Regions from separate parts of the Anaerococcoides asporogena genome, predicted to be linked through region 1. Evidence: predicted binding sites of a transcription regulator. Region 1 holds the regulator's gene; the other holds the start of a gene.
The links. The regulator Rex, encoded in region 1, represses fermentation and respiration genes when NADH is low (regulators of the CRP and FNR family bind a similar motif). The targets are predictions, from matches to a motif close to ATTGTTAANNNNTTAACAAT.
Positions count from the first base shown of each region.

Region 2: the regulator Rex is predicted to act here: its motif matches at 2,309-2,328, upstream of P6M73_RS04555 (acetyl-CoA C-acetyltransferase).

Region 1 is NZ_CP120965.1:2,970,925-2,975,444, reverse strand. It holds gene P6M73_RS13650 (ISL3 family transposase) at 28-1,431, opposite strand; gene P6M73_RS13645 (redox-sensing transcriptional repressor Rex) at 1,663-2,328, shown strand; gene P6M73_RS13640 (sulfide/dihydroorotate dehydrogenase-like FAD/NAD-binding protein) at 2,681-3,571, shown strand; gene gltA (NADPH-dependent glutamate synthase) at 3,571-4,520, shown strand, end outside.
Region 2 is NZ_CP120965.1:959,836-964,355, forward strand. It holds gene P6M73_RS04545 (HYR domain-containing protein) at 176-958, shown strand; gene P6M73_RS04550 (PxKF domain-containing protein) at 961-1,845, shown strand; gene P6M73_RS04555 (acetyl-CoA C-acetyltransferase) at 2,520-3,701, shown strand; gene P6M73_RS04560 (acyl-CoA dehydrogenase) at 4,057-4,520, shown strand, end outside.

The DNA.
Region 1 (4,520 bases):
TTTAGCAAAGTTTTCGAAAAAAACGGCTCAATCATAAATTCTGTGGGATGGTGGATTCCTTACGTACGTTTTACGACTCATATCGAATAACTTGAGGAAGAAGTATTCATCATCTGGATAGCCATACCCTTGTCGACGTAATGTCTTAATCTTGTTGTTGATCCCCTCGATTTGACCATTCGAAATACGGTAGGTCGCATAAGCTATAATCCCTTCAAAATGTCTGTCCATCAGGCGCCCAAACCACTGCAGGTGCTTATTCTCCGAGGCATAGCATACTTCCATGACCTCCGTGATCAGACTAGCCATTTCCGGCTCACTGGCGGCCTTGTACGCCTCCGAGAGCATCTCTTTGACGAGGTCAACTGTGAACAGAAGCTGGTTCTCCTGGATGAGCTGGTCGTACTTCTCCTCACTGCCAGGACGACGCGTGATCTCTGCCCTTTGGAAGAGCGTACCGCCCTTGGACAAGGGTTTGCCCTCCGCGGCCTCCCGGTCTTTGCGCTGCAGCGTCTTCCGAGAAGACATCAGGATATAGCGGGTCCTCTTGAGGGACTCAGCAGCTTTGTACTCACCCACCGCCTGAAGACGCCTCTGTTCGTCTTTGCGCACTTCAGCGACCACTTTGTCATTGAAATTCTTGATGATGTGGAAATGGTCGAAGACCGGCTGGATGTGGGGGCACTTTTCCTCAAAGGCTTCTTGGAAGTCTGAGTTCATGTCCGAGGCGACTGCTTCAACACCGTCCATCCACTCGAGACCGACGTGCTCAATGAAGTCATAGACGACCTGCTTGCGCTTGCCATGGGCGATCCAGAGGATATGGCCAGTCTCTATGTCGATGATGTGGGTGGCGTACTGGTGGCCTCGGTGAAGCTTGAATTCGTCGATACTGAGGTACTTTGCCTGCCTCTGGGGCTTGGTGAGCTTGCCGTCCAGGGTGTACATTTCCTCCAGGCGTTTCAAGTCGATCGCTTTGACTGTGTTCTTGCCAAGACCAGTAATCTCAGCGACTTGCTTGAGGTTGTAGGTTCCGATGGCGAGAAGGTCCCTGGTGTATTGCAAAAGTGGTTGCGAGATCCGATGACCTTGTGCCTGAAAGGGCACCTGTTGGACCTTGGTGATCCCGCAGGTTGGGCACAGTAACTGATTCTTGCCGAACTCCAGGGACGTATAAGTGTGCCCGAAGTTCAGGTGCCAGAGACTGCATGAGGACGTATTGTTAATGTGCATGAAGCCCCCGCAGTTGGGGCAGGCGCGATCGGTGTCATCTAGCTTGAGGACTCCATGAAACTGAATCACACTTTTACCGGAAACGGCAGTATGCTGTGAACTATGCGTATTAGTAAACCCAATAAGAGACGAAGGGATGTGCAGATAATTTTGGGAATCAGTGATTGTATTAGCTTGTTCATCCTGTGTATAATTCATTCAGAGCCTCCGCTGTGTTTGGATTTGTACATCCGTCCAGATGCATTTCCATCATAGCGCGGGGCTCGTTCTATTATCAAATGTTATGCCGGTTTGGGGAATGGATCTAGTCGGTCAATCCCACAGAATTTGTGATTGACCCAAAAAAACTATTAATCATTTACGCCAGCTATGTTAATATATTTACAAGAATGTTAAAAACATAAATAAGAAAGAGTATGAGGATAAAATATGGACAAGAAAAAAAGAATCTCAATGGCCGTTATCAAACGCATGCCAAGATATTACCGCCATCTCGCTGAACTGCTCCGTAATGACGTAGATCGCATTTCTTCCAAGGAACTCAGCGAGAAAATAGGCTTCACCGCATCTCAGATCCGCCAGGACTTCAACAACTTCGGCGGATTTGGCCAGCAGGGTTATGGTTATAATGTCCGGGAGCTCTTCACCGAAACAGGCAAGATCCTGGGACTGGACAAAAGCTACAAAACCGTCATCGTCGGCGCCGGCAATATTGGACAGGCCATCGCCAACTATACCCGATTCGATAAGTTCGGATTTGATTTAAAAGCCATTTTCGATGCCAATCCCAAACTGATCGGTTTACAGATCAGGGATGTGGAGATTCTCGACATCGACCTCATGGACGAATTCCTGACCAAAAACCAGATTGATATTGGGATCATCTGTGTTCCCACTTCTGTCGCGCAAAAAGCGGTAGATACACTGGTCAGGGGCGGAGTCAAAGGGGTCTGGAATTTCGCGCCGATTGACATTCAGGTTCCCAAAGAAATCGCATTGGAGTCAGTCCATCTGTCGGACTCCTTGCTGACCCTGGTATATCTGATGAATGACAAGGTCAAGGAACGGGAAAAGAAGGAAAAGAAATCAAAATAAACTGCCGACTCCCGGATTTCGGTGATTGTCTGGTGGGATGATTTAAACGGCCGGTTCCCTGCGGATGGAACCCGGCCGTTTTTTGGACTGCAGCAGAATTTCGGTTGAGATTCCTCAAAAGTCGGTTATTTATAAAAAAGCCAGATTTGCATTATGGGAAAGTTTAGTACCTGAATTTTTAAAAAAGAGAAAAAATGGGAACTAAATCTCATTTTTTCTACTAATCTATAAAATAACAATGAAAACTTTTAAAAAGGGACTATGATAAATCTTGTCAATCGGTATAATTAAGAATAGTGAATTAAAAAACTTCGAATAATTTGTTAAAATATTATACAGAGGTGATTAAGGGATGTACAAAATATTAAGTAAAAAAGTCCTGGCCGATGGTATCTATTGGATGGATATCGAAGCCAAGCGTGCAGCGAAGGCTGCCAAGCCCGGCCAGTTTCTGATTGTCAGACTCGATGAAAAAGGGGAAAGAATCCCACTGACCGTCTGCGACATTGACAAGGAAAGGGGATCCATTGCCATTGTTTACCAGGTACTGGGTGACTCCACCAAGCGCATGGCCGCCATGGAAGAAGGGGATTATTTCCACGACGTAGTCTGCCCGCTGGGAAGACCCTCAGAATTAGTAGATATGAGCGATGAAGAGCTGTCCAAGCTCAATATCCTCTTTATTGCCGGCGGTGTTGGCACCGCTCCGGTTTATCCTCAGGTTAAGTACCTGAAGGACCGCGGATTCCCTGCTGATGTTATCATCGGTACCAAAACCCACAACACACTGATTATGGAAGAAGAAATGAAAGCCGTTGCCAAGGAATTGTTTGTCTGCACAGATGATGGTTCCTATGGATTCAATGGTATGGTTACTGCCATGTTCAATGAGCTCGTGGACAACCGCGGCAAGAAATATGACATGGTCATTGCCATTGGGCCGATGATCATGATGAAGTTCGCTGCCAGAGAAACCCTCAAGCGCGGAATTCATACCATTGTTTCCCTCAACCCCATCATGGTCGATGGAACGGGCATGTGCGGCGCCTGCCGTGTCACTGTTGGCGATAAAGTAAAATTCGCCTGCGTGGATGGTCCTGAATTCGACGCCGCTCTGATCAACTTTGATGAAGCGATGAGACGGCAGAGCATGTACAAGACCCAGGAAGGTCAGAAGACGCTCAGACATGAGGAAGGAGCCAGCCACAAGAGCAGCGGCTGCGCGGAAGGAGAGACAAAGTAATGCTGAAAAAAGAAAGAGTACCCGTAAGAGAACAGGCTCCGGAGATTCGTGCGACGAATTTTGAAGAAGTTTGCTATGGCTACAACATGGAAGAAGCCATGTCCGAAGCAGAACGCTGCCTGAACTGCAAGGTTCCGCGCTGCGTGGGCGCCTGCCCGGTTGCCATCAATATCCCTGCCTTCATTCAGGAAGTCAAGAAGGGCAACATTGAAGAAGCCGGACGGATTATCTCCCAGGATTCCGCTCTGCCCGCAGTGTGCGGACGCGTCTGTCCCCAGGAAACCCAGTGTGAGGGTTCCTGTATTGTCGGTATTCGCAGCATCCCGGTCGCGATCGGAAAGCTCGAGCGGTTTGTGGCTGACACCAACCGGAAAAACGGCGTAACCTTTGATGAAAAGGAACCAAGCAACGGAATCAAGGTCGGAGTCATCGGATCAGGCCCTGCCGGTCTGACCGCTGCCGGAGACCTGGCCAAAAAAGGCTATGATGTTACCATTTTCGAAGCCCTGCATGAACCGGGCGGAGTCTTGGTATACGGTATCCCTGAATTCAGACTGCCCAAGGAAGAAGTTGTCGCATCCGAAGTGGAAGGCGTCAGACGTCTTGGCGTGAAGATCGAAACCAACGTAATCATCGGCCGGACTGTTTCCATCGACGAACTGATGGAAGAAGAAGGCTTCAAGGCATTCTTCATCGGTTCAGGCGCCGGTCTCCCCAAATTCATGGGCATCCCCGGTGAAAACGCCAATGGCGTGGCATCCGCCAATGAATTCCTGACCCGGAGCAACCTGATGCGTGCCTACGATAAGGATTCTGATACTCCAATCATGATCGGCAAGCGCTGTGTCACTGTTGGTGGCGGAAACGTCGCCATGGACTCTGCCAGAACCGCTCTTCGCCTTGGCTCAGAGTCTGTTATAGTCTACCGCCGGTCCAAGGAAGAACTCCC
Region 2 (4,520 bases), 1.7 Mb from region 1:
CGGAATTATTTTTAGAAGGAAAAGGAATCATAACGGACTCACAAATTAACAGGAGGAGAATCACACATGCCGAAAAAAATTATGCGTACCGCACTCTCACTTCTCACTTCTCACTGCTGCATTGTTCTTCTTTAGCTCCGTCTCCAGCGTGTTCGCCAGTACTCTTGATACCAGCGTGGTTGATCTTAATGCGCCGTTTAACAGAGTAACCCTGATTCCAGGTGATTCAGCAGAAATCACCATCGACATCACGGTGAAGAAAAAGCAAACGGGTACTGCTACATTTCAGATTTACACCGAATGGACCCTGAACAATGGGGTTTTCACCGGATCAGCCCCCAAGTCCTTTACAGTTGATCCTCAGTCACCGGGAACTACCACAACATTCTCCGAGAAAGGGAAAGTAACGGTAGCCTCCGGCCAAGGCTTTGGGACGTTTGATCTTTCAGTAGAAGCGTTTGACATAACCAATACAAGTACTACGGACCCACTGGAAATGGGTAAGGCAGCGACGTATTCCGTTATAGTTCCAAACAATCTGCCAAGTGATACAACATCGCCAGTTATAACAAAACCGGCCGACATGACTGTTGAAGCAACTGGGCCGGATGGAGCGTTCGTTGATTTCACCGTCTCAGCCCTGGATGCAGTGGACGGAGCCGTTTCCGTGACGGCAATGCCAGCCTCCGGCTCGAAATTCCCATTGGGGTCAACAACAGTCAGCCTGACAGCTAGTGACAGCAAAGGCAATACCGCCACGGATTCATTCCTGATAACTGTCGTGGATACGACAGCTCCTGACATTACGGTACCGGATGACATCACAGTTGAAGCAACGGGGCCCTCCGGTGCGGTTGTCATCTTTAACCCGACTGCCTGGGACCTTGTGGATGAAGCTGTCGAAGTAATCGCAGCCCCATTTCCGGGTCAACGTTCCCCCTGGGCACCACGACGGTAAAGGTGTCGGCCACAGATGGGGCAGGCAACTCCGCCAGCAAGACCTTTACGGTAACCGTTAAGGATACAACGCCTCCTGACATTACGGTACCGGATGACATGACAGCTGAAGCAACTGGGCCCTCCGGTGCGGTTGTCACCTTTAACCCGACTGCCTGGGATCTTGTGGATGAAGCTGTCGAAGTAATCGCAGCCCCCATTTCCGGGTCAACGTTCCTACTGGGAACTACTACGGTTGACCTGACTGCCACTGACGCAGCAGGAAACAAAGCTGCAGCAGCGTTCACGGTAACGGTGGTTGATACGACGCCTCCGGAACTGACTGTCCCAGGCAATCTTACAGTGACTGCAGTAAGTTCTGCCGGAGCCCTGGTCCAGTATGATCCCGCAACAGCCTTTGATCTGGTGGACCAGGATGTTGAGATCACATATTCACAGAATTCCGGAACCTGGTTCCCGCTCGGAACATCAACAGTTGTTGTAACAGCCAAGGATGACTTTGGCAATACAGCAACGGGTTCATTTACCGTTACGGTAAAGTACGATTTCAAAGGCTTCTTCCAGCCTGTGGATATGTCCAAAGTAAACATTGCGAAGGCTGGAAGCGCAATTCCGATTAAGTTCAGTCTCGGTGGCGATATGGGACTCAATATCATGGCTGAAGGCTATCCCAAGGTAATGACATTTATTGTGGATACAGATGCTGACACGGATATAGTCGAAACAACCGTTACCGCAGGTGCCAGCAAGCTGACCTACGATCCGATTGCTGACCAGTATATCTATGTGTGGAAAACAGAAAAGAGCTGGAGCGGCACAGGCAAGAAACTGATTGTCGTACTTCAGGACGGCACCAGCCATGAAGCCAAATTCCAGTTCAGGAAATAGACCTGGGCAGTTCTTATATGCCTGATGATCGATAAGCTGATTACCGAATCTCTGGCATTCCCCAGTGGACCTAAGAATGGACTGACTTAAGGTTCTATCCCCTTTATAAAATCCAGAAATGCTCCCTTGCTGATCAACAGAACGCTCTGTTGATCAGGAGGGAGCATTCAATTATGCTGCGAAACAGGATTGACTTTTGAAAGTCAAGATTTTAACCATGAGGAGAGGAAGCTGCCAGGTGCATTCATACTTACCGATATGAAAACCTGTCTGATTCCAAGGGACAGCAGAGAATTCCGGGTTCATTCGGGGGAATCCGCGTACAATGCGCAATGCAGGCAATGACTTTATCAGAATTGGATTAAACATCTTTCCTCAATTCCGGTCTCTTACCGGTGAGGAGATTTTATTGCTTCTTTGGAATCAACGGATTGTAATTTCGAATAATGAAATTCATAGGGAAAATGAGAAAATATTATCAATAATGAAAACGTTAGTCAGAAGTGATACAATAATCAAACTTAGTGATGGAAACAAGGAATAGATTAAAAGCCGTTCACAGTTCACTGGGAGAATCGGCTGAAAGTCACTGGTGACTGGCATTCAGGTGGGATGGAAGCAGGTACTGGCTTTCGCACCGGGATATATATTTCATTGGATTGGGGAGGAAGAGAATGAAGGAAATTTTTTTGGTAAGCTGCTGCAGAACGGCAATTGGGAACTATGGCGGGAGTCTCAAGGATGTACCGGCGGCTCAGCTGGGATCCATTGTGGCAAAGGCCGCTCTGGAAAGAGCGGGGTTGACCGGAGATCAACTCGATGAAGTAATGTTCGGCTGCATCCTGACGGCTGGCCTGGGGCAGAATGTCGCGCGCCAGGTTGCCATCGGCGCCGGGATCCCGGTAGAAGTCCCGGCCTATACGGTGGGCATGGTCTGCGGATCAGGCATGAAGTCTGTGATTGAAGCCGCCCGAGCGATTCACGCCGGTGATGCCGAAGTAATTCTGGTGGGCGGCACCGAGAATATGTCGGCAGCGCCTTACGCTGTGCCCACTGCCCGGTGGGGAGCCCGCATGGGCAATGCGGCCATGGTCGACACCATGGTCAACGACGGCCTGACCGATGTGTTCAATGATTACCACATGGGCATCACTGCTGAGAATATCTGTGACCAGTGGGGCATCACCCGGACCGAACTGGATGAGTTTGCACTGAAGTCCCAGGAGAAGGCAGCCAAGGCCATCGCCGAAGGCCGGTTCAACGATGAAATTGTCCCGGTCCCAATCAAAGTGAAAAAAGAAGTCATCGACTTCAAGACCGATGAGTATCCCCGCGCTACCTCAATGGAAGCCCTGGGCAGACTGTCTGCCGTCTTCAAGAAGGACGGGCGGGTGACCGCCGGCAATTCCTCAGGCATCAATGACGGAGCTGCCGCCATAGTTCTGGCTTCGGGCGAAGCCGTCAAGAAATACGGGCTCAAGCCCTTGGTTAAACTGGTATCCTGGGGTCAGGGCGGCGTCGATCCCAAGATCATGGGAATCGGTCCGGTGCCTGCTTCCAGACAGGCGCTGGCTAAAGCGGGACTGGACATTGCGGATCTGGATCTCATTGAAGGGAATGAGGCCTTCTCGGCTCAGTCCATCGCCGTTGCCCGCGAACTGGGCTTTGACCTGAGCAAAGTGAATGTTAACGGCGGAGCGCTGGCTTTGGGACATCCCGTAGGAGCCAGCGGTGCCCGGATTATCGTCACGCTGGTTCATGAAATGCTCAAGACCGATGCCAGGAAAGGCCTGGCAACACTCTGCATCGGCGGCGGCATGGGGGTAGCAACGATCTGGGAAAAATGCAGCAAATAACCGTCTCTCGTTGTTTATGAGATCAAAGATCATAAAGGATTGAATTTTAAGCAGCCCGCGTCCAACGCGGGCTGCTTTGACATGAAAATACATTTTTTCCGTATAGTATGTAGACTATGCATGGGCCCGAAAGTCCGCATCAGCGCTTAATCGGCGGATTTTTTGAAATCGATGCCGAACCGAGCCCTGTATTCGTTTAAATGACAGGTAAAACCGGTGGATAGGACTTCAAAATATTGCCAAACATATATCAAATGAGGTTCATTAATGCGCAATTTCCCTTTTTCACTGGGGCTGGTTGATTGTAAATTATCAATTTGTTAACATTGAGGCAGAGCGTTTAAGAGGTGATTGTATGGACTTTAGGTTGAATGAAAAACAGGCACTGGTGCAAAAGATGATCCGTGACTTCACGGAGAAGGAAGTTGCGCCCATTGCCCACGAAATCGACGAACAAGAGCGGTTTCCGGAAGAAACAGTAAGAGAACTGGCGAAAATCGGTGCCCTGGGGATTCCATTCTCCAAGGAATACGGCGGAGCCGGCGGGGATAACCTGAGCTATGTGATCTGTGTGGAAGAACTGGGTAAGAAGTGCGGCACGCATGCCGTCATCGTATCCGCTCACACGTCACTGGCAGGCTGGCCCATCGAGGCATTCGGAACACCGGAACAGAAGGAAAAGTATTTACGGCCGCTGGCCTCCGGCGAAAAGCTGGGAGCTTTCGGATTAACGGAACCCAACGCGGGCACGGACGCGGCAATGCAGCAGTCCTTTGCTCAGGATATGGGAGACCACTTCCTGCTGAACGGATCCAAGAT